4 regions of the Glutamicibacter sp. X7 genome follow, and region 1 is predicted to be linked to each of the others. Evidence: riboswitches for the same ligand, from Rfam matches in the RefSeq annotation. Region 1 holds a riboswitch; each other region holds the start of a gene.

Evidence for each region. A riboswitch is a leader RNA that binds a small molecule or an ion and turns the genes downstream of it on or off. The one in region 1 is predicted to bind thiamine pyrophosphate.
Region 2: another riboswitch for thiamine pyrophosphate. It lies ahead of thiO (glycine oxidase ThiO); the one in region 1 lies ahead of ACYU0X_RS13175 (ECF transporter S component).
Region 3: another riboswitch for thiamine pyrophosphate. It lies ahead of thiC (phosphomethylpyrimidine synthase ThiC); the one in region 1 lies ahead of ACYU0X_RS13175 (ECF transporter S component).
Region 4: another riboswitch for thiamine pyrophosphate. It lies ahead of thiM (hydroxyethylthiazole kinase); the one in region 1 lies ahead of ACYU0X_RS13175 (ECF transporter S component).

Annotation. Positions count from the first base shown of each region.
Region 1 is NZ_CM142678.1:2,756,676-2,760,953, reverse strand. It holds gene ACYU0X_RS13195 (Na+/H+ antiporter subunit E) at 1-120, shown strand, start outside; gene ACYU0X_RS13190 (monovalent cation/H+ antiporter complex subunit F) at 117-386, shown strand; gene mnhG (monovalent cation/H(+) antiporter subunit G) at 386-772, shown strand; gene ACYU0X_RS13180 (DUF4235 domain-containing protein) at 795-1,046, opposite strand; TPP riboswitch at 1,123-1,245, shown strand; gene ACYU0X_RS13175 (ECF transporter S component) at 1,324-1,947, shown strand; gene ACYU0X_RS13170 (ATP-binding cassette domain-containing protein) at 1,944-4,277, shown strand.
Region 2 is NZ_CM142678.1:2,422,761-2,427,038, forward strand. It holds gene ACYU0X_RS11540 (thiazole synthase) at 1-372, opposite strand, end outside; gene thiS (sulfur carrier protein ThiS) at 375-620, opposite strand; gene thiO (glycine oxidase ThiO) at 621-1,748, opposite strand; TPP riboswitch at 1,745-1,855, opposite strand; gene ACYU0X_RS11555 (GNAT family N-acetyltransferase) at 1,936-2,952, shown strand; gene ACYU0X_RS11560 (mechanosensitive ion channel) at 3,038-4,258, opposite strand.
Region 3 is NZ_CM142678.1:3,457,580-3,461,857, reverse strand. It holds gene ACYU0X_RS16410 (DUF4822 domain-containing protein) at 1-396, opposite strand, end outside; gene thiC (phosphomethylpyrimidine synthase ThiC) at 694-2,436, opposite strand; TPP riboswitch at 2,433-2,542, opposite strand; gene ACYU0X_RS16400 (hypothetical protein) at 2,662-3,771, shown strand; gene ACYU0X_RS16395 (HpcH/HpaI aldolase/citrate lyase family protein) at 3,784-4,278, opposite strand, start outside.
Region 4 is NZ_CM142678.1:55,155-59,432, forward strand. It holds gene thiD (bifunctional hydroxymethylpyrimidine kinase/phosphomethylpyrimidine kinase) at 1-520, opposite strand, end outside; gene thiE (thiamine phosphate synthase) at 517-1,158, opposite strand; gene thiM (hydroxyethylthiazole kinase) at 1,170-1,955, opposite strand; TPP riboswitch at 1,945-2,039, opposite strand; gene ACYU0X_RS00300 (GntR family transcriptional regulator) at 2,075-2,437, opposite strand; gene ACYU0X_RS00305 (hypothetical protein) at 2,434-4,035, opposite strand; gene ACYU0X_RS00310 (aldehyde dehydrogenase family protein) at 4,131-4,278, shown strand, end outside.

The DNA.
Region 1 (4,278 bases):
GCGCGAACCCAGATTCGCGATATCGAACGCCGATTGATCATGGCCATAGGCAGTAAGAGCGAGTACGAGGCAATCAAAGCCGAGTGCGGACCGAAGTTTTCGGCGAGGAAGGCACAATGATGACCGAGATAGTGATGTGGGTATGCGGCTCGGTGTTATCGGTCGCCTTGATCCTATGCGTCATTCGCGTGGCGAAAGGCCCCTCGATCCTCGACCGAGTGTTGGCCTTGGACGTGATGCTTTTGATCGTTTCGGCCGCGGTCTGCCTGGAAATGTATTACAACCGGCACCTGGATAACGTGCTTTTCGTCGTGGTCGCGTGCACGGTGGGCTTCATCGGTTCGGTGACCGTCTCACGCTATGTAACCGATCAGAGGAACGCCTGATGGACGCCTTTCTGGATGTGCTCGCTGCCGTCTTCCTAATCATTGGTTGTCTGCTGTCTTTGGTGGCTGGTATCGGTTTAATGACCTTCCCCGACTTGCTCACCCGCTTGCATGCCGCGACCAAACCACAGGTACTGGGGTTTCTGCTGATCTTCATTGCCCTGGCCATCCACCTACGCTCTTGGGCCGTGGTGCCCGTGCTGGCCTTGGCCTGGGGGATGCAGTTGCTGACCGCACCGGTCTCCGCCCATATGATCGGCCGCTCGGGCTACCGCACGAAGCACGTGAGTCACAAGTCGATCTATAGTGATGAGCTCGCCGCAGCGATCCGCGCGGTTGAAGCCGAACAGCGGCATGACCAAGGCCCGCCACCGGAACAGCAGTGACGGGCCTTAGGCTACGTAAAAACTACTTCTTCGTGAGCTTCGACAGCGCCTTATTTGCGCCGCGGTCGGCGATCACCTGAATGACTGCGGCCACCGCTGCGGAGAATACGGCAAAGGAGATTGCCTGACGCATCGTGGCCTCGGCCTGCGCATCCTTTCCGCGTGGGGCATCGTTGCCGGTGAAACCCTTCCAGGTGCGATCCACCAGCTTCGTGGCCAGTGCACCGGCACCGAGTGAAACCAACATGGTGACGATTTTAGAAACGGCGTTCATCGTGCTCCCTCTTGTTCATATCCGGTCCTCTGCTTACCCGTCTCCAGCTTACCTGCGCTAAGCTTGGGGCGCAGAACCATTCCGACAGGGGAGCGCCATGTCCTTTAACAAGGACCAAAGGCGCTGAGAGTGCGATAGATCGCAGACCCTCGAACCTGCTCCGGCTAATACCGGCGAAGGAAGTCGAGCATCTCGGATGCGGAAACCCGTTTCGGCCCATTTAATAGGACGCGCGGTTTGCGTACATCCCCCCTCCTTATCTCAGGAGGAGACCATCATGAGTACTTCAGCAATTAAGCCCCGTGCCAGTTGGCGCGTGGTAGATATCGTCATCGCCTCGGCCATCGCAGTGGCCTCCGGTGTGGTTTTTTGGGCGTGGAACGCGAGCTACGGCTTTGTATCCCTAGGCTTCGTCGCCTTCCCGCCAGCCGCCGCCTTCGTTTCGGGCATGTGGCTTTTCCCGGCAGCCCTGGGCGCCTTGATTATCCGCAAGCCCGGTGCCGCTTTGTACTGTGAAATGCTGGCCGCAATCATCTCGGCCTTGCTGGGTTCCCAATGGGGACTGACCGTCCTGCTCTCCGGGCTCGTACAGGGTCTGGGCGCCGAAGTAGTCTTCGCGGCCGTGCGCTACCGGAAATTCGCCCTGCCCGTGGCACTTATTGCCGGGTTGATGTCCGGATTCTTTGGAGGGTTCACCGAGGCCTACGTACTGGCCTACTACGAGGCCTACACCCCGTTCATGAAGTTCTTCCACGTACTGGCCATGTCGATCTCCGGCATGATCATCGCTGGACTATTGCCATGGCTGGCCACGCGTGGCTTGGCCCGCACCGGTGCGTTGGGTGCGCTAGCTAGTCGTCGAGCCCACCTTGAAGGGGCCTGGCGGGGACAGAGTCGATGAGTGCCGGGCTGGGGGAACAGCGTCCTGCGACGGTGCGCACCCAAGCCTTGGCCGTCTCTGCCGAGAACTTCGGGTGGCGTCATGCCGAACGTGAGCAGCCCGCACTTCAAGGCCTCAACCTTCGTATTCCCGCAGGGCAGAAGGTGCTGCTGCTCGGGCCCTCGGGGGCCGGAAAGTCCACGCTGCTCTATGCTCTGGCCGGCATCCTCGAAGTCGATGAACTGAGCGAAGCCACTGGGTCCTTACGGGTGGGAGGCCAGGATGTCTTTAGCGCCAAGCAACCGGTCGGGCTCATGCAGCAGGACCCGGAAACGCAGATTGTGCAATCTCGGGTTGTCGACGATGTTGCGTTCGGCGCCGAGAATCTTGGCATGGACCCGGAACTCATTCGCGAACGGATCACCCCGGCGCTGCAGGCCGTGGGCCTGGGCGCCCTCGACGGGGAGCACCGCACCGCGCACCTCTCCGGTGGACAAAAACAGCGCCTAGCGCTCGCCGGGATCTTGGCCATGGAGCCGGGGTTGATGCTGCTGGACGAACCCACGGCCAATATCGACCCCGAGGGTGTGCCCGCCCTACGCGATGCGGTACTTTCGGCCGCCGAGAGTACCGGCGCTACGTTGATCGTGGTGGAGCATCGGCTCGAGGCTTGGGCCGATGCGGTAGACCGCGTGGTGGTGCTGGCCCCCGGAGGCGGCGTTGCCCACGATGTTGACCCGCAGGCACTGTTCAGCGACCGGCAGTTGCGCGCCGAGCTGAGCGCTGCCGGCCTCTGGGTGCCGGGCATCGTCCCGGAGACCACCGTGTTTGCCGGCACCCCGGGGGTGGAGCTATTGCATGCGCAAGATCTCGTTGCCGCACGCTCGGCGCAGGCACCGAAGACCGCCGCAGTGGATCTGCAGATTCGGGCCGGAGCTGCCTACTGTATTCGAGGAGCCAACGGAGCCGGGAAATCCACCCTGGCGCTGACCCTCGGAGGGCTGCTCGAGCCTTCCAGCGGCACCTTGCGAGCCAGCGAGGACCTTGCCGGGGAACTTTCCGAGCAACCCTTTAGTTGGAAGGCCGGAAAGCTCATTGCGCGCATTGGAACGGTGTTCCAAGAGCCCGAGCACCAGTTCGTCACGCAGAGCGTGCGTGAAGAGCTGGAGTTTGCCCCGCGCCGGGCCCACGCCGCCGATCCCGCGGCGCCGGCCTTCGACGAAGAGCGGATCGCCGCCCGAGTTGATCAGTTGCTGCGCCGCTTGCGCCTCGAAGACCTCGCGGAGGCGAATCCCTTCACCCTCTCCGGTGGGGAGAAACGTCGGCTGTCGGTTGCCACCGTGCTGGCCGCCGACCCGCAGGTGCTGATCCTCGATGAGCCCACCTTTGGACAGGACGCCAATACTTGGCGAGAACTGGTGCAGCTACTCATCGAGGCTCTCGAAGCCGGCACCGCGGTCATTGCGGTAACCCACGATGAGCAGTTCTCCGCGGCCCTAGCCTCCCAAGAATTGCAGTTGCCGGCGCCACGTGAAACTTCTGAGGCCACCGGACGGCCGGGCCCAATGCTCGATGCGCCGTTGGGGGAGTCATGGTTGGCCGGTATCAATCCGCTGGCGAAGCTTGCCGCGGTGGCTGCCGCCACCCTGCCGTTGGTGTCCACCATGGACTGGGTCTCTGCCTCTGTGATTATTGTGGCGACCCTGGTGGCACTCCCGCTGGCCGGACTGCGCCTGCTCTCGTTCCTGCGCCGGGCGTGGCCGCTACTGGCCGCTGGCGCGGTGGCCGGCTGGGGTGTGGCGCTGGTGGGCGAGGACGCCGGCCGAATCCTGTTGCATCTTGGGGTGTTCACGGTGACCGAGGGCTCGGTGGCCGCCGGTGCGGCGACCGGGCTGCGAGCTATCGGCTTGGCGATTCCCATGGTGCTACTCGTGGCCAGCACCAATCCGAGTGATCTCGGCGGGGCGCTATCTCAACAACTGCGAGTGCCGCACCGTTTCGTGTTGGGCGCGCTGGCAGGGATGCGCTTACTGGGCCTGCTCACCGAGGAATTCACCACGCTGGCCTTGGCCCGGCGGGCCCGAGGTGTCGGGAACTTCGGTTCGCCGCGGCAACGCCTACGAGCTCAATTGGGTCAGTGTCTGGCGCTATTGGTGCAGGCGGTACGGCGTGCCTCGCGGCTGGCGGTCACCATGGAAGCCAAGGGCTTCGGTACCGGGGAACGCACCTGGATTCGTAGCGTGCACTTTGGGCTGCGAGATCTTCTGGTGATCGTGGCCGGAGTGGTGCTCGGCGCCGGAGCCATTGCCGCGGCGTTGGGCGCTGGGACCTTCCACCTGGTGTGGAGTTAAT
Region 2 (4,278 bases), 330 kb from region 1:
GGCGCTAAACAGCTCGATCGGATCGGGCAGCAGGGTGTGCTCGTCGGCGATGACCTCGAGCTTGATCCAGTTGGTTTCCAACGCCTCGCGGGCCAGTTGGGCGGTGAGCAACGCGTCGCGGGCGGTGAAGCATCCGGCGGTATTCGGCAGCGGGCGCACGTTGTTGCGGCGCAGTAGCTCATAGACCGACCCGGAGCCGGCGGCGGCGAAATGCCGGATGGCCACGGTGGTGATCTCGGTGCCGGAGGCCTCCAGCGCCTGTTCGACACTGGCCAGCGAACTGGCCCCGCCGGTGCCGAGGATGAGCCGCGAGCTAAACTGCTGCCCGTCGATTTCAAACGTGTCGGTAGCCAAGTGGTCGATGGTGCTCATGATTAGCCTCCTTGGGCTGCGGTGACGATATCGAGGCGGTCCCCGGCACAGAGTGCGTAGCTGGCCCACTTGCCGCGCGGAAGCACCGCGCCGTTCACGGCGAGGGCGACCCCGAGGCGGCTGCCGTCCACGGCACGCCCGTCCTCGCCCAGTGCACGTCCGGTGTGCGTGGCGATCAGGTCGCGGGCGGTGCTGCCGGCTGGCACGCTGTGCGCCTGGTTGTTCAGCTGGATGTCGATGCTGTGCATTTAGGTTGCCTCCACGGGTTGGGCTGGCAGGTGGCCGCCGGTGAAGCGGCTCAGGGACAGGGTGGTTTGTTGGGCGGCGGGCAGCTGCCCGCCGGTGGCGAGGGTGGCGGTGGCCTTGGCGGCGAAGGGAGTCAGCAGAATCCCGTGCCGGAAGTAGCCGGTGGAGACCACCAGGCCCTGCTCGACGCGTTCGATAATGGGTACGTCGTCCTCGGTGCCAGGCCGGGCCCGGGCGATCACCTCCAGGAGCGAGGCGTCGGCCACCCCGGGCACCAGTCGCCGGGCATCGTCGAGCAGGGTGTGCAACGCCCCCACATTGACCTCGGCGCGGCCGTCTTCGCGGCTGCTGGCCCCGAGCACCAGCGAACCGTCGCGGCGTGGCACCAGGTAGACCGGGCGGCGGTTGACGATCCCGCGCACCGTGTGCTCGATCAGCGGCCGTCCGCCGTGCGGGCGCAGCCGCACAATGTCGCCGTACACCGGACGCAGCGGTAGCTCCGGGGCACCGGCCAGCGCACCGAGTCCGGTGGCTAATACCACGCAGTGGCCTTCAACCACTCGCCCCGAGGCGAGGCGTACCCCGCTGATCGTTCCGGCCTCGCGGAGCACCTCGATGGCCTGCTCGCGGACCAGCTCGGCGTGCAGGTAGCGCAGCAGGATAGCGGTCAGCGAGCGTGGGTCGACCTGATGATCGTCGGCAAAGCGCATGGCCCCGGCAATATTGGCCGCCAACGCCGGTTCGGCCGCCCGGGCCTGCGAACCCAGCAGCCGTTCGGTGCGCAGCCCCAGGGATTGTTGCAAGGATTCGAGTTCGTTCAAGGCCTGCCGGTCGGCGGCCTCGGCGGCCACCACGAGTGTCGCGTTATCCCGGTAGTCCGGGCGCTCTCCGGTGATCGCCTCGATGCGGTCGATGAACTGAGGGTAGTCGGCGGCGGCCTGCACCATCAACGGGTGCAGGGTGTGTTGGCCCCAGACGGTTTCGGCGGCCGGGGCAAGCATGCCGGCGGCGGCGTGGCTGGCCCCACCGGCCGGGTCGGGGTCGATCACATTGACCGTATGCCCGGCTGTTTTGAGTTCGAAGGCGGTGGCGAGGCCGATGATTCCGGCGCCCACGACGAGAATATGCACGACGGCACACTTCCTTCCTACGGCGGCATCACCCGCATCAGGTCTGGCGGTCGGCGTTCGGCCCTCTCAGCCCACGTTCCAATCGGTGGGCTCCCGCGAAGTTGTTGCGATTATAAGCATGAGCCCGCTCACTAAGCGAAATTCCATGACGTGAGCATTTAGCCTCGCGGCGTGATCTACTGTGATCATGCAGCACACGGATTTTCCGCAGATTCTCGACCCCGCCGCTCCCCTCGTCGAGCACCTGACCGCCAGTGAGGCACGGCTACTGGATCCGGCCGTGCGGCACGACGAAAAGTCCCTGCGCGAGCTGCTGCACCCGCACTTCACCGAGGTCGGCGTCTCGGGCACCAGCTATGATTTCGCCGCCATCGTGGCCCTGCTGCAAGCTGAGCCCGCCGCCGACGCCGGACCTGGGGTCCCCGGCAAAGTGCTTGCACCGCAGCTGTGTTTGCTGGCCCCACAGACCGCGCTGCTGCGCTGGCGTTCCGAGACCGGCTCGGTACCTGCCCACCGCAGTTCGCTGTGGCAAAAGCACGAGGGCGAATGGCGTTTGCTCTTTCATCAGGGTACGGCGACCAGCGAGCCGCTACCCGCAGCCGCCGCAGAGCTAGAGCAACCTAATGCCGACGACGCACCACGTTCTACCGCGGCACACCCCGCCGCACCACACGACGGCATCTTCCTGCGCCCCCTCGAACCGGAGGACGCACAGGCGGTGTTGGCGGCCTTTGATTCGGACGCCGCGGCCATGGCTCGGCAAGGTCAGGTGACCACCATGGCCGAAGCCGAGCAGTATGTGGCCCGGCTGCTGGATCCGGCCAACCTTCAGCTCCCACTGGCCATCGCCACCGAAGACGGGCTGGCCGGTTTGGTCAGCGCCGGGATCGATGCCACCAATAACAACGCCTGGGTCTGGTACTGGATGCACGCCGCGTACCGGGGTCGCGGTGTGGTCAGCGCGGCGCTGCGTACCCTGGCTCGGGTACTTTTCGACACGCACGGGATCCACCGGCTCGAGTTGGGCCTGCGCGTGAATAATCCGGGCTCGCGCCGCGTGGCCGAAAGGGCCGGATTCATCTGCGAGGGCCGCGAGCGCGGCAAGTTCCTCATTGACGGGCAGCGCGTGGATACCCTGCTGTACTCCCGGCTGGCCAGTGACCCACGGCCGGCCTCGGCACGCGAGCTGCCCTTGCACCAATAATTACCGGGCAAAGGCAAGGGGACCGCCCACCGTGTGGTGGGCGATCCCCCGATAGTGCCGATCGTCGGTTGATCGAGCCTCAGCTTTAGCGGAACGGATCGGTATCCGGCAGGTCGGTACCCTTAGGTCCGTTGTCCTCGCCCAGCTTGGACTTGGCCAGCACCTTGGCCGCTGCGTCGCGTCCGCCGAGACCGAAGGCCAGTGCCGCGGCCAGCGCCGCACCGATGACTACCGCGCCGAAGGCCATATTCACGATCGAATCGGCCAGGCCCATGTAGCGCAGGCCCATGGCCACGAACAGGGCGATCGCGGTGTAGCGCACGATCTTCGAGGCGGTGCCGTCGGCCATGAACTTGCTGATCACGTTGGCCACGACGAAACCGGCGGCGATGATCAGGCCACCGAAGAGCACCCGGCCACCCAGGGCCAGCACCTCGTTGAGGATGTTGGTGATCGCCGGGAAGTTCAGCATCTGTGCGGCCATCACACCGAAGAAGAGCACAATGGCGATGCGCACGATGGTGGCGATAATGCCCGAGGCGCTCTGCCCCTCCGGCACGATGCCCCAGCCGGCGACGGCCCGGTCGGTGCCCACCCCGTGCAGGGTGGATTCGAGCAGCTGCCCAACGAACTTGGCGATCATGATACCGATGGCCAGCAGCACCAGTGCCATCAGCACCTGTGGGATAGCGGCCAGTACCAGTTCGAGCATGCGCTGTGCAGGACCGGAGATAGCTTCCAGACCCAGCACCTGCAGGGCGGCAATGGCCACGACCAGCAGGATCAGAGCAAATAGAACGTTAGCCAAGACGTCGACGATCTTGCCTTGGGCCTCGCGGCTGGCGGCCTCATCGAGCTCCTCGCGGTCCTTGGAGAATTTCTTGACCAGGGCGGAGAAGTCGACGGTCGATAGCGCGGTGACAACCAGCTGTCGGACGATATTGGCGATTACGTAACCGATAAAGAAGATGAAGCCCGCACCAATAAGGTTCGGGATAAAGGCCATAACCCCTGTGAGCAGGTTCTGCACCGGGGACAGTACCTCGGTCAACGAGAACAGCTGCAGGATGGCCACCAAGCCGAATAACCAAACGATCAGGCTCGCGACCTTGCCAAGTGACTGGCCTAGTTGCGCTCCGTCGTTGCCTTGTTTCTGAAGGAATTTCACCCTGGTCACTAGCTTGCCGATGGCCCATTTGATGATCTTGGCCAAAAGCCAGGTGACGAGGAGAATAATCAGCGCGGTGACAACCCTTTGTGTCAACAGCGCCCAATCGATGTTGCCGAAAACGTTCTGAGTTTGCATCACTGCTCCTTAAACGTGGG
Region 3 (4,278 bases), 700 kb from region 1:
CGAGACGCGCTCGAAGAGAACCTTGCCGTCCTCGTCCTTGGCCACAATATGGCGGGTTGCTCCGTCCTCCGAGATGCTCCACTCACCTTGCATCTTGGGCTCGTCATCCAAGGTATACATCTGGAAGCTGCCGTCCTGGTTGAAGTAGGCGTAGCCAACGAAATTCGCGGCGCGTTCGTCGCTCAAGTCCACCTCTTGGTCGTCCTGATCCACGGCGCCGGTCGTTTCCCATGCGGTAGCGGCCAGCAGCTGAGAGGGGCTTTGCGTCGCGGAGGCCTCGGCGGAAGTGGTTGGCTGCTCGGAGACGCCCGAGGCGCAGGAGACAAGTAGGCCCGCGGCCAACAGGGCAGAACCCAGGGCGGTGGCGGTCTTGACTGGCTTGGAGCGGAAGTTCATCGGAGATCCTTCGTCGATCGGCAATAGTTGGCGGCCGCTCACCGTGCTCGGCGGGCCGCTTAGTATCTATCGTCGCCGCGAGGCGCAGTGCGTGGCATCGGGCAGTTGACCACGAAGAAATAGCCAATTGGGGGATCTTTGACCCGGCGGGGAGCGAAGGCTTAACGACTAATGGCCCCGGTAACTACCGGGGCCATCAGTCGATCATCACTCGCACCTTCATGAGGTACTTATGACTATAGGGCTCGAGTCTGTGCTAATCCTTTGGGATTGGAGGAAACTAGCCGATAATCCTGTCTAGCTACTTGGCTCACCCACCGGAATTTCGGCGCTGACATAAACCTTTCCGCCGGACGCGAGGAATTCAGCCGATTTTTCTGCCATTCCGACCAGCGCCTGCTGTTCGGCGGCCGAACCGTACTCATTGCGGATGTCCTGGCTGATGCGCATCGAGCAGAACTTCGGCCCGCACATGGAGCAGAAGTGCGCGGTTTTCGCCGGTTCGGCGGGCAGGGTTTCATCGTGGAATTCCTGGGCGGTGACCGGATCGAGCGAGAGCGAGAACTGATCGTTCCAGCGGAACTCGAAGCGGGCCTTGCTCAGCGCGTCGTCGCGTGCCTGGGCCATGGGGTGACCCTTGGCCAGATCTGCGGCGTGGGCGGCGATCTTGTAGGTGATCACACCCGTCTTCACGTCGTCGCGGTTCGGCAACCCCAGGTGCTCCTTGGGGGTGACATAGCAGAGCATGGCGGTGCCGTAGCGGGCGATCTCGGTGGCGCCAATGGCGCTGGTGATGTGGTCATAACCCGGAGCGATATCGGTGACCAGTGGGCCCAGCGTGTAGAACGGGGCACCATCACACAGTTCCTGCTGGCGTTCCACATTCTCGCGGACCAGGTGCAGCGGGATGTGCCCGGGTCCCTCGACCATGACCTGCACGTCGTACTTCCAGGCGCGTTTGGTCAGTTCGGCCAGCGTATCGAGTTCGGCGAATTGTGCTGCGTCGTTGGCGTCCGCGATGGAGCCGGGGCGTAGCCCGTCGCCGAGGGAGAAGGCCACGTCGTACTTGGCGAAGATCTCGCACAGCTCGTCGAAGTGCTCGTAGAGGAAATTCTCCTTGTGGTGGGCCAGGCACCAGCCGGCCATAATCGACCCGCCGCGCGAGACGATCCCGGTGACACGATCGGCCGTGAGCGGGATGTAGCGCAAGAGCACCCCGGCGTGAATGGTCATGTAGTCCACGCCCTGCTCGCATTGCTCAATGACGGTGTCGCGGAAAATCTCCCAGGTCAGCGCGTTAGCCTCGCCGTTGACCTTCTCCAGCGCCTGATAGATCGGCACGGTGCCGATGGGCACCGGGGAATTGCGCAGGATCCACTCGCGCGTGGTGTGGATATCATCACCGGTGGACAGATCCATTACGGTGTCGGCCCCCCACGCGGTGGCCCACTGCAGCTTCGAAACTTCTTCGGCGATGGAGCTGGTCACCGCCGAGTTACCGATATTGGCGTTGATCTTGACCAGGAAGGCGCGGCCGATGATCATCGGCTCCGCTTCCGGGTGGTTGATATTGGCCGGAATGATGGCCCGGCCGGCGGCCAACTCGCTACGTACCTTCTCCACATCGCAGCCCTCGCGCAGGGCCACATAGCGCATCTCCTCGGTGATCAGCCCGCGGCGCGCATAGTGCATCTGGGTGACGCGCTGCTCACCGGTGGCACGCAACGGGGTGGGGCGCCGCCCGGCCCACTCCTCGCTGGCGGTGCCGCGGCGTAGCGCGGACTTGCCGTCGTCGAGCAAGTTGCGCCCGCGCCCGGCATAGTCCTCAACGTCGCCGCGTCCCCGGATCCACTGTTCGCGGAAGGGTGGCAGTCCCTGTACCGGGTCGCTGCCGGGGCCGCAGGTGCGGTACACCTGCAACGGGGGATTGCTTCGCCCATCGGGGGAATCGGCCAACTCGATTTCGGTGACCGGAACGCGCAGGTCACCCTCCTCGAGATAGGACAGAGAATGGGCAGGGTGCTGCTGAAATTCATTCATGGAATGAGCTCACTTCCTTCGCCGGCATTACCCGGACAGGTTCGACGGTCTCGAACAGCTACAGTTCGATCTCAGCCCGTGCTTACGGACACCCGTGTGGTCGCGATTACGCTAACACGTTCGGGGCGGTGCCTGGCAAGTTGGTGTCGGTCCGGGCGCGCGGTGGCCAGCGCGAACACGTAGGCTTAACGGGACGTAGTTCCGCTCGATCAGCAAGGATGGCTCATGGCCGGCAAGAAACGCCAGGGTAAGAAGAACGCCGGAGCGGGAAACCCCGCCAAGTCGGCTCCGCGGGGGCGTAGCGTGCACCGGTTGCAGGCCGGAATCGCGCTCGACGCGCTACGTGATGACTATGCCCTGTGGGTGCGCGAACAAGCGCCGGGCTTCGATAAGTCGCAGGCGCAGCAGGTGGCCGAGATGCAGCTAGATGTCGTGAAGTCCGTGGGCGGCGAATACGCTCAGGCGGCCGGCAACGCCCATCTGCGCGCGATCGACCCGGAACTGTTCGGCGAGGTATTCGCCGAATTCTTGGTGTCGCTGCCCGAAGGGGTGGAGGTCGAGCCAATTTTCGGGGCCTGGATCGACTACCTCCAGTATCTCGCCGCCCGCGGTCTCTGGGAGGGGCCGCAGGAAGAGCTCGAGGCCTTGCAGGAGATCCTCGAATCCGCGCTGACCGGGTTCGCCGAGGATGACGCGGAGCTGGTGCAGTTGCTGCGCGGCACCGACCTGTACACGAAGGTCAAGGACCTCGCGCTGGCGCTCGGTGAGGGTGTGCACCTCGATGAGTTCACCCGCGACGACAGCCCGGCCCGGGAACGGATCATGCGTTCGGTGGGTGTTGATCCGGCCACTACCAGCGGTGATGCGCCGGCTCCGGAGGTTTTCGCCCATGTCTGGAACGCCGCGGTGATGTCCGTGGTGGAGCCCGGCGAAGAACTTGTTGTGCGCGATGAGGCGGCCTTCGCCAGCCTGACCGAGGGGGAGGCCGGCGACAGCGCCCAGGTGCTCTTCGAGATGGCGGTGGGCTGCGTGCAAAGCCACCTGTTGCCGCATCAGGACCCCAGCGAGCGCGACGAGGCGCATTACTTGATCTTGCGGAACCTGCTGGTCACCGCGGTGACCGGTAAGGATGCGGAGTTTGAGCCGCTGCGACGCAGCGTGGGCCCGAAGCTATTCGACGTGGTGTTGCCCGAGGCACAGGCCGCGTTGGCCTCGCTGGCCGGTTTTGGGCTACTGAGCGCCGCAGGCGATTCCTACGAGGTCGATGAACGGTTGCTGCCGGTCATTTCCGCCGGGGTCAGCGAGGCCGAAAGCCTCATCGAGGCCGCCGAATAAGCGGGGTCGAGCCTACTGTTCCCCGGCCTCCCAGGCGGCCAGCGTGGCGCGGGCCTGCCGCAACACCGGTTCGTCGATCATCTGCCCCTCGAAGCTGAACACCCCGGAATTCTCGGTGGCGGCGCGCAGGATGCGCGAGGCCGCGGCGGCCTCCTGCGCATCGGGGTAGTAGGCCCGCCGAATGACCGGAACCTGGCTTGGGTGGATGCAGGCCTTGGCGGTGAAGCCGCTGGCCCGGGCATCCTGCGCCTCGGCAAGCAAGCCGGCGGTGTCGGGAATGTCCAGGTACACCGAATCGATCGCGGCCTTGCCGTGCGCGGCGGCATGTATCAGCACCTGGGCGCGGGCATAGCGGGCCACCTGACGGTAGCTGCCGTCGGTGCCGCGGGAGCTGGTGCCGCCGAGCGAGGCGATCAGATCCTCGGCGCCCCACATCAGACCCACCACGTTATTGGTGGCGGCGATGGCCGCGATATTGGCGATCCCGCGCGCGGTCTCGCACAGGGC
Region 4 (4,278 bases), 900 kb from region 1:
CCTTGGCCACGACGAGCACATCGTGGCGATCGGCCAGCTGCCGCGCAAGCTCAATAACTTCTTCCCACCGCTCTGGGACGGGTTGGCCGCTGAGAGCGGCCAGCTCGTCGATATTCGGGGTCAGCACCGTGGCGCGGGGAAGCAATTGTTGCAATGCCGCCGTGGCGTCCGCGTCGAGTAGCGAGTCTCCGCTGGTGGCGATCATGACCGGGTCGAGCACCACCGGCACCTCGATGTGAGCCAGCCAGTCGGCAACCTGCGCGATGACTGCGGCATTGGAGAGCATCCCGATTTTCACCGCATCGATCCGCACGTCCTCGCTGACCGCACGGAGCTGCTCACCGACGAACTCTGGCTCGATGGCATGGACAGACCGTACACCTTGGGTGTTCTGGGCGGTCAGTGCGGTAATGACGCTCATGCCGTAGCCGCCGCAGGCGGCGATGGTTTTCAGGTCGGCTTGGATCCCGGCGCCGCCCGAGGGGTCGGATCCGGCAACAGAGAGAATATTCAGGCTCATCGGGCGGACTCCCAAGCGTCGATCAGTTCACGGGTTGCGGTTTCGGGGCTTTGTGCGGCGCAGATTGCGCGAACCACGGCCATGCCGGCGGCTCCGCCTTGACGCAGGGCGCTGGCGTCCTGCGCGGTCAGGGCGCCGATGGCGACGCAGGGAAGATCTACCCGACCGGCAGCACGCAGGAAGCCATCGATCCCAATAGGTGTTGGGTGGTCTTTTTTGGTTGGTGTGGCTCGGATGGCTCCGACGCCCAGATAGTCGATGGCCTGCGCATCACGCGCGGCTTGGGCCAGCTGATCGTCGGAGGAGGCGCTGAGCCCGATAATGCCTTCGCCAATCAGCGTGCGGGCCACCCGAACCGGAAGATCCTTCTGCCCGATGTGGATACCGGTGACCGCGGCACCCGCCGCACGGGCGGCCAAATAGACGTCGATCCGGTCGTTGATCAGCAGTTCGGCTTTGCCCTCGGTCAGTTCGGCGGCCGCGATGGCCAGCTCATAGAATTCCCGCGCGGTTTCCTCTTTCGCGCGCAATTGCACCCACTGAATGCCACCGGCGACCGCCTGCGCGATCACTTCAAGGGTGCTATGCGGGGTGCAGCTTGCCGTATTTGCCACTAAGTAGGGGCCAAGTTCACGCATTCAACAGTCCTCTAATGCTTCTCATGTCGTACGAAGTCGATGTCACTGGGCGTTACCTCGCCCAGCTCATCTAGAAAATTCACTGCAAAGCTTCCAGGTCCGCGGGAACGCGACCACGCACGTTCGGCGGCTAGTCCATACCAAGCGTGGGCGGACACGGCCGCTTCAAAGACCTCGTCGCTGGCGGCGACCATGGCGGCCGTGAAGGCTCCGAGGGCACACCCGCCGCCGGTAACCTTGGTCAGCGCCAAACCATCGGTATGAACGAGGGTGATGCGGTGGGCCTCGATGATGGCATCGGCCGGACCGGATATGGCAACGACGCTGCCGTAGCGGCGCGCTAGGTCGGTCCCGGCATCCATTGCGGCCGTGACGCTGTCGGTGGAATCAACGCCGCGGCCGGCGGATTCAAAGCCGGCCAGTGCGAGGATCTCCGAGGCATTGCCGCGGATCAGGGTGGGCCGAGCTGGCAGCAGGCTGCGGGCAAAATCGGTGCGCTCGCCAAGGGCACCGACGGCCACCGGATCAAGAATCCATGGGGTGTTTGCCTCGTTGGCCCCGGCAACCGCCTGCTCCATGGCGCGCATTTGTTCGGTGGTCGGGGTGCCGAGGTTGACCAACACCGCGGAGGCCACCTTGGCAAATTCGCGGGCTTCCCCGGGCAGATTGGTCATCGCGGGGGCCGCGCCAGCGGCCAGCAATACATTTGCCGTGAAGTTGCTGACCACCACGTTGGTTAGACAGAACACCAAGGGTTGTTGCGCGCGCATGCGTTCGGCAACGACAGATAGTCTCATGCGACATCCCTCCGCTAGTTTGACCTAGTTCAGGTTCAACGGGTCTCATCTCAGTCGGCGGCGCCGACACCCCGTGTCACTCGATGCGAGCGTACGTAACCTCGCGGCAGATCACAAATTCATGACCGGCGCCGAATAAGCGCGATCAGTGTGGTCTCATCGACGCCTTGGGCTCGTGCCAAGGCAAGTAGGTCATCCACGGCCTGCAGGATATCCCGCTCCATATGCGGTTTAGCGTGACCGGCGGCCACCACCGTGCCGGCCCGTCGCCGTGACTGCACCAGGCCTTGAGCCTCGAGTTCCTTATAGGCGCGCGCGACGGTGCCGGTTGCCACGCCTAGATCGGTGGCCAGCGCGCGAACCGTGGGGAGTCTGCTCCCCTCGGGTAGCTCGCCTAAGGCGATGAAGGTGGCGACCTGGCTACGGATCTGCTCGTAGGGAGGTAACGCAGCATCCAGGTCCACGGTAATCTTGGCGCTCATCGAATCCCTACAGAGCTGGATCTCTGCATCTTGGGGGTTGCCGGGCGCTGCAAGGCCAGCACGGCGGGTGCAAAGCAGATCACCACGCCGACTAATCCGAAATCGTTCAACAGTTGATACCCCAGTAGCAACATGGACACGATGGCCCCGGTCACCACGCGGAGCGAGCGGAATTCCAGAACCTGCCGGTACCAGATTTCTTGCTGCGCGGTGACGTTCCAGGGGATCTTTGTTGCACGGATGAGCGCACAGAAACCCGCATATGCCGCGACAAGCGCGCTAACTAAGACGAGCGGGATCCACCAGGTAGGGGTGACAAAGCCCCACAACATATCTAGCGGGGGATTTAGCAGGAAGTAGAGGGTTACTGCCACAGCAATTCCGGCGCTGATATAGGTCCATCGGGGCAAGGGGGCCGATGGCCTGGCCAGATGCCCCAGAGTTCGCGTCCGAATGATCATGTAGAGCAGGTACGCGGCGTTGATCAGTAGATACAAGAAGGCTACTGCCGTGATGAGGAGCAAAATAGCCGTGGTGCGTTCAGCCGTGGGCATGCTTGCAGGTCCGGTGCTCGGCAACATCTGCCAGAAGGCGGCGGCTACCAGTAGAGCCAGCGTAGCGCTCATGTACTGCACCGCGAATAGTTGTTCACGCAGCCGTCCGAAGGGGGAGATTGCCTGGCGGCGGCGCGCCTCGAAGTTCGTTGGTGGGCGCCAGAGCAACATGCCGAAGGAGATGGCCAGGACGGCGTAGTTCGCCGTTTCGTCCCAGCGGCCGGCAACGCTCTCGAGCCGATCCATATAGTCGATTCCGCCGCCGAGCCCGTCGAGGAACTCTGTAGACCGGTCGTAGAGCCACCGCGCCTTGTAGTGCAAGGCCTGAGCGGCGGTCGTGGCCAGAAGCACGGTCACGGTGCGATACAGCCGGTTGAGCCAGGTGATGCGCAGCAGCCGATTATCGTGTTCGGTGATTCCCTCCAGTGGCTTGCGGCGCAAGATGACCAGTGTGGCGATCAGTGCAACCACCAGAAGCGCCACGAGACTCAATAGCAGGTAGGGCAGCAGCTCCGCGGAATCGCGTAGGCCGGGCTGGGCCGAGTGGGTGATGGAGTAGTTTTCTCCATCGCCCTCGGTGATTTCGGGTCGGGGCGCTAGGCCCGGGACATCACGCACGCTGTGCAGGGCGACGAGGCCGGCGGCAAAGACGCTGAGCATCACCGCAACCAGGGTTTTGGGGATCAAACCCGAGAGCGTGCGTGGTTCGAGGGAAGCGGTGCGTTGCGGAGCAAGCTTGCGGGGCCAGGTGAATTGCCCGGCGAAGTAAAGAAAAGCCACCCACAGTGCGGGGGTGGTGGCAACTCCCACGGCCTCGGGTATACCCAGTGGCTGAGATTCATGCAGTTGGATGCTTTGCAGCGCGTCAAGCGAATTCGCTGAAGTGCTGGCAAAGAAGCCGATCGTTGCGCACCAGAAGGCGTGCCGTCTGGCTAGCTCCAGACGATCTGTGTTCCTTCCCGTCGCTAAGCCGCGCAGAATCACATAGAAAATCAATGCGGCAACGGCAAAGCTACCCAACTGAGCGCTCAAGGGATTAGTCATGGATCCACCTTTCCCCAATTAATGTATCAACAGTTTGATACAAAAGACAGGTTGCCGTCCGCGCGAAGCCCGTCCGGTGCCGTACTCTCATGTTTATGGGCTTGTTTACCTCTACTCCGCTTCCCGAACCGGTGGGCGATCACGCCCCGCCGGTCGATGAACATCCGGCGCGCATCCAGCAGGTCATCGCGAGTTTGCGCCAAGCCTCGGACGCTCGGATCACCCACCCGCGACGCTTCCGTG